Regions from separate parts of the Lysinibacillus sp. KU-BSD001 genome, predicted to be linked through region 2. Evidence: riboswitches for the same ligand, from Rfam matches in the RefSeq annotation. Region 2 holds a riboswitch; the other holds the start of a gene.
The links. Region 2 has a riboswitch for glycine ahead of AAGS61_RS13330 (amino acid permease). Riboswitches for the same ligand answer to the same signal wherever they lie in the genome.

Region 1: another riboswitch for glycine. It lies ahead of gcvT (glycine cleavage system aminomethyltransferase GcvT); the one in region 2 lies ahead of AAGS61_RS13330 (amino acid permease).

Annotation. Positions count from the first base shown of each region.
Region 1 covers NZ_JBDQZI010000007.1:36,483-39,910, reverse strand. The annotation lists gene gcvPA (aminomethyl-transferring glycine dehydrogenase subunit GcvPA) at 1-210, opposite strand, end outside; gene gcvT (glycine cleavage system aminomethyltransferase GcvT) at 229-1,314, opposite strand; glycine riboswitch at 1,601-1,694, opposite strand; gene AAGS61_RS11745 (shikimate kinase) at 1,823-2,335, opposite strand; gene AAGS61_RS11740 (hypothetical protein) at 2,365-2,556, opposite strand; gene AAGS61_RS11735 (hypothetical protein) at 2,534-2,986, opposite strand; gene AAGS61_RS11730 (type II secretion system protein) at 2,932-3,270, opposite strand; gene AAGS61_RS11725 (Tfp pilus assembly protein FimT/FimU) at 3,263-3,428, opposite strand, start outside.
Region 2 covers NZ_JBDQZI010000008.1:164,787-168,214, forward strand. The annotation lists gene abc-f (ribosomal protection-like ABC-F family protein) at 1-321, shown strand, start outside; gene AAGS61_RS13325 (biotin transporter BioY) at 536-1,129, shown strand; glycine riboswitch at 1,391-1,467, shown strand; gene AAGS61_RS13330 (amino acid permease) at 1,705-3,045, shown strand; gene AAGS61_RS13335 (MarR family winged helix-turn-helix transcriptional regulator) at 3,155-3,428, shown strand, end outside.

The DNA.
Region 1 (3,428 bases), on a different contig from region 2:
GTTACTTGCCGTATCTGCATTTTTAGCCGCAAGCTGCGATAACTCTTTCATTAAAGCAGCTTCAGATTTTGCCTCTTTAATATTGTAAAGCCCTTGGAAGCGCACTTTTTCTGGAATATCAGAAAATAGCTCATCGATCGAAGAAACGCCAATCGTTTCTAACATTTCTTTTTGATCTTGTTCCGTCATTGGTAAATAACGATGTTTCATGTTTGACCCTCTTTTCAATTATTTTGTTCGTTTATAAAACGGTGTTTCAACCACAACTGCTGGAACTAATTTGCCACGAATTTCGATTTCTAATGCTGTGCCGATTTCAGTGAATTTTGTGTCTATTAAGGCTAGACCGATATTGCGTTTTGTCATCGGTGATTGTGTTCCCGTTGTCACTTCACCAATCTCCGTTCCGTCTTTCAACACTTTATAGCCATGACGCGGAATCCCCTTACCAACCATTTCAATTCCGACTACTTTACGAGATAAGCCTTCTTCTTTTTGTTTTGCCAGCGCATCTCGACCAATGAAATCGGTATTTAGCTTCACTGCAAAGCCAATCCCTGCTTCAAGTGGTGAAATATCCTTTGACAATTCCTGTCCGTAAAGCGGTAAACACGTCTCAAAACGCAGTGTATCACGCGCTCCAAGTCCTGCTGGTACAACGCGCTCATCTGCTAAAATTTTATCCCATAAAGCAATAATCGCTTCTGGCGTACCGTATAGTTCAAATCCATCTTCACCTGTATAGCCACTACGTGATACAAGCACTGGGTGACCTGCAATTTCAACATTTTCTTTAAACTTAAAATATTTGATATCGCTTAAGTTTTCTGACGTTAACTGTTGTAATACTTCCTCTGCTAAAGGACCTTGTAACGCAATTTGTGCATAGCTATTCGATTGATTTGTAATGGTAACATCGCCAAATTGTTGTGCTACCATCCAGTCATAATCTTTTTCGATGTTTGCTGCATTGACACATAACAGGTAACGATTTTCATCTAAACGATATGTTAATAAATCATCGACAACGCCACCAGATTCATAACACATTGCACTATACTGCGCTCCACCTATTTGAATTTTAGAAATATCGTTTGATAATAGCTTTTGTAAAAAGGCTTGTGCATCTGGGCCTTCTACAAAAATCTCCCCCATATGCGATACATCGAATAAACCAGCGCGATTACGTACTGCATCATGCTCCTCTTTAATCGAAGAAAACTGTACAGGTAATTCCCAACCGCCAAAATCAATTGTTTTTCCACCGTATTTACTATAAGCATCAAATAGCGGTGTGCGCTTTAAGTTACTCATAAAACCCCTCCTGCAATCCTGTATTTTTCAAATTCATTCAACACATAGTACGAATGGTTTAATATTAGAAAGACACATCTCCATAAAAAGGAAGTGGAGATGATGTCCTTTCTATATGCGGATTCCTTTAAAATTGATACTTTTTAGCCACTAAAAAAGGACAGACGAATCCCGTTAATCGGAATTCTCTGTCCTTGCACCTGAAAGTATCACCTATTATTGGCTTCACACCACATACATAGGCTTTCCCCTTTGGTGGCCGGCTTTCCGGCGCTCTCCAGAGATGCGTCCTGTACGAGTCTTTTTGCCTGAGAGATTCATAGCCCTTGCTACTTGCTCCTTCGGCGACGCCACTTCACGTTCTCTCCCCGTACACTCATCCGCCTACTATTCAACATTCGTGTTTATCTAGACGTTCTTAGCCATATCCTAACATTTTAACTGATGAAAAGGCAATCTTTTTTTAAAAAACATCTAAAGGCGAACATTATTTTTCTTTAACAAAAATTCATTCGCCTTTCAAACGATTCACTTGAAACCCGATATATTCAACAATTTGTCGAATTGACCGATTTTCTGTTAATACTTGAATGTGCCCCACTTCTCTATAATATTTTCTCCTATTTTGATACAGCTCATGTAATTCTTCTTTTGAAGAACGTTGCACAATCGGGCGATTTTGATCATTACGAATTCGAACATAAATATCTTCAAAGGTAGCATCGAGAAAAAAAACTAATCCTGATCTTCGCATAATTCGGCGATTTTCTTCCTTCATCGCTACTCCTCCACCCGTTGCGATAATACATGCCTCGTTACGAAAATTTTGTAGAAATTCCGTTTCAATCTCACGAAACCGTTCCTCTCCGTATTTTTCAAAAATTTCAGGAATCGTCATCCCTTGCTGTCGAACGATTTCATGATCCATATCGTAGTAGGGCATTTTTAAAAAGTAACTTAATCGTCGGCCAATAGCACTTTTTCCACATCCCATAAAACCTACTAAATAAATTTTCCGCACGCCAATCACCTTCTTTATCACTTCAAAAATTATAACTCATGGATTAATACATTTAGTATATCAATCGTAGCACGAACATTCGACAATTCCAATGTGTTATAAATTTTTATTTCCATTTGAAATGTGACTGCATACGTAACACAAGCACTTGTCAACAAAAATAATAAAACAATAGTAATCGGAAAAAGTGCGCCATATTCATTCCGCAGATTGTACCACAATAAATATCCGCTCCTTCTCCACACCTGATTCTAGCTGTGCCTTTAACACTAACTTATTGTCATCTAAAAAGAATGTGGCATTTTTTACACCTGTTAACAATGTTTCATTCCCACTCTTTTGACGTTTCCATAAAGTATTATTTAAAAAACGAAGATTGTATGTGTGATGAGGTGTTGTCACGTTCACAGTTAAGCCATCTGTTGATACAGTCACTACGCTATCATAGGGCAAATAGTGACTAATATCCGTAACACCTATTTCCCAATCTGCCTCTATTCTTTTTTGTTGCATGCCGGATAATTCGTTAAATTCCATCACTAAAAAATAGATAAGATGTGCAAATACAACAAAGAGTAGTAAATGTAACAGTGCTTCTATAAATGTAAAGCCATCTTCGCTTCTTCGATTATTCCGTCCGATTTGATACACATTAACTGTGGCCCCTTCCAATTGGAATATTCAACACAAATCTCACCATGCTCATAACGCCAATTATAGTCCAGATTCTCAATGGTTATCGTACCTTGTGTCACGCCTGTTGTTACCACTTGTTTTACGCCGTTATAAGCTACTTCACTCGCATAATACGCTATTTTTTGATCGAAAACTCGACTTTGTAGCTGATTGGCAAAAGGTATCAAGGTCATGGCAAGTAGTGATAATATCGCTATACTTAAAATCGTCTCGATTAATGTCATACCTTGTTCATTCAATTAAGCGCAACCTACCTTTCGACAAATTTATGCTGTACTTCCTACTTTTTTGAGGGGTGATAAATTCTACTTTCCCTAATTCTTTCACATGCCCTTTTACATTAAATTCAATGCGCTGATTATTTGTATGAATGTGAATCGTCATTCCTTCAGGTGTC
Region 2 (3,428 bases):
AACCATTTAGACTTGCCATCACGTGAGCAACTTGAAAAAATATTACGTGATTATACTGGTTCATTGCTTGTTGTCTCACATGACCGCTATTTTATCGAAAAAATAACGAATAAAACGTGGGAAATAAAAAACGGTCAAATTCAAGCGCCAACAGTAGTCCAAAAGACAGATGCAAATGAAGCAAGGCGGCTGCAGCTATTAAACGAACAGCAAGAGATACTAGGAAAATTATCGTTTATGAAGACGAGTCATTCGGAATATGCCCAGTTAGATCAGCGTTTTAATGAAATCGTAAATGAGTTAAAGAAAATAAAAGAGTAAGATAGTAGAAGTGGCAATTGCTACTTCTACTATTTTAGTTAACTATAATAAAAAAAGAGTTGACATAAAAACGTATATTCTTTAATATTTTTGTTAACATAAAAATTTTTAAGGTTAACTTATAAATTCTATGCGATATAGGTGATTTTTTAGTCATTATATGATTCTTTTTTCTGCCTATATACGATTTCATTAATTGATAGGAGTGTCTTTTGTGGAAACAGTATCAAAACCTTTACCAAAGTGGCGCGTCGTTGATTTAGTGCATAGCGGATTATTTGCGACGCTAATGATGATCGGTGCCAATATTACAGCATTTGCGCCGTTTTTAGTAATCGGTGGTGTACCGATTACACTACAAACATTTTTTGCGATTCTCGCGGGTCTTGTGCTTGGTAGCAGAAAAGGGGCTATTGCTTGTACAGTTTATATGTTGGTTGGTCTTGCAGGTGCGCCAGTCTTTGCAAAATTTAGTGGCGGCTTCTCATCTGTTCTATTGCCAACATTCGGATTTATCGTAACATTTATTTTAAGTGCATTTATAGCGGGCTGGATTGTGGAGCGTTTCCAAACGTTTACGTCTTATGTTGTTGCAGCTTTACTAGCAATGGCTGTAAACTATGTAGTTGGGACAAACTGGATGTACTATGCTTATACATTATGGGCGGGGGCACCAGAAGGGTTCTCATACAAAATGGCTTGGGCTTGGATGATTCCGCCAATGCCAAAAGATATCGTTTTAGCCATTTTTGCAGGTTTCTTCGCTTATCGTATTCAGAAAACATTGAAATTTATTCCGATTAAATAGAAATAGAGAAATCCAGTTACTTGTTCTGTAAGGTACTGGATTTTATTATTTTTACAAAATGGGTATTGCTCATTAACGTGCTTTCGTTCGAGAGTTTTTCTTTTTTATGTAGAATATCTCTATAGAAAGAATATTCTGAAATAATATTATATTGCATAACTCCTTCCTTCCTGTTAAGATAGTAACTATCTTGAAATAACATCACCTTGTCAAGAACAAGGCATATACAACGCGTTGAATGCTATGGATCACACTATAGCAGGAGCATTTTCTGGAGAGAACGCATAAAGCGTCGCCGAAGGGTTCACTATCTCAGGCAAAAGGACAGAAGGGTAATAAAGATCAGCTATTTTTAGCTGAATGGTTTACATGTTACACGTAAATTTGACGATTTTTTGTCAATGTCGATTTATAGCTTTAACATGTCGAATTTTTTTGTTATTCTTACGTTTAATGAGACTAGTGCTATTTGCCACTAGTCTCTTTTGTATTTTATAGCAAATATAAGTCTATAAAATTGTCGTAAGTGAACTCGCGAATATGTTGTTTCAAAAGTACAACTTGGGGGAATCAGCATGGAATTAAAGCGAGATTTAAAAAATCGCCACGTACAGCTTATTGCGATTGGTGGTACGATTGGTACAGGTTTATTTTTAGGTTCTGGTAGGGCGATAGCACTTGCAGGACCAAGTATTATATTGGCCTATTTAATTGTCGGAATTGCATTATTTTTTGTGATGCGTGCACTCGGTGAATTATTATTGTCAAATGCAGGATATACAACATTTACCGATTTTGCGACAGAATATATTGGACCGTGGGCAGGGTATGTAACAGGTTGGACTTATTGGTTTTGTTGGATTATGACGGCAATGGCAGACATCATTGCTGTAGGTATTTACGCACAATACTGGTTTGATATTCCGCAGTGGGTACCAGCACTGATTTGTGTTGTCGTATTGCTTGTTTTAAATTTATTAACTGTAAAACTATTTGGGGAATTAGAGTTTTGGTTTTCACTTATTAAAGTGGTGACAATTGTTGCGATGATTGTTATTGGGCTATATATGATTGTAACAGGGGTACAAACAGATGCAGGTACAGCGAGTGTATCAAATTTATGGGCACATGGTGGATTGTTCCCGAATGGCATTAGTGGGTTTTTACTCGCATTCCAAATGGTTGTCTTTGCCTTCGTTGGGGTGGAACTCGTTGGGGTGACAGCTGCTGAAACAGCTGATCCGAAGAAAAACATTCCATCTGCGATTAATAAAATTCCTGTACGTATTTTATTATTTTACGTAGGGGCGCTATTTGTTATTTTAGCCATCAACCCTTGGAATACGATGACAGCCGATAGTTCGCCATTCGTACAAGTATTTACATTGGCGGGTATTCCGATTGCAGCGGGTATTATTAACTTTGTTGTGATGACTTCTGCTGCATCAGCAGGGAACTCAGGGATGTTTTCAACGAGCCGCATGTTATTTAATTTAGGTTCAAATAATCAAGCGAGTGCAAAATTTGCGAAGTTAAATAAACGAAGTGTACCGCAACATGCATTAATCGTATCAACGATTGTCGTATCAGTAGGTGCATTACTAAGTAAGTTAATGCCGGATGATGCATTTAGCTTAGTGACAACGATTAGTGCCATCTGTTTTATTTGGGTGTGGAGCATTATTTTAATTTCACACATTATTTATAAAAAGAAAAATCGTGCATTACATGAAGCATCAACATTCAAAGCACCGTTTACACCATTTATAAACTATGTAGTACTCGCATTCTTTGTATTTTTATTAGGGGTTATGCTGTATGCAGAAGCGACACGAACAGCATTGTTACTCACACCCGTTTGGTTTATTTTATTAATCATCTTATATCGTATTCGAATGAAAAAAAGCGCTCAGTAATGAGTGCTTTTTTTATACGTTTAAACAGATTTCTAGACGATGGGGAATGGTTATGTTATTATTATCTCGAATTAGAGATAATTGAATTTGAAATAAAAGAGGTGCAAGGATGGAACAACGCAATCAAGTATTACATGCGATTACTGTGTTACTTCGGGCCTCAAGGTCTTTAGAGGATTTATTGAAAAAGGATATGGCACAATATCAGTTAAATGCAACGGAATTTGCCGTGCTTGAATTTCTATATCATAAAGGGGAACAGCCGATTCAAGTGATTGGGAATAAGATTTTGATTGCAAGCAGTAGTATTACGTATGTCATTGATAAACTGGAGCAAAAGGGGTATGTGAAGCGACGTGGCTGCCCAAATGATCGCCGCGTCA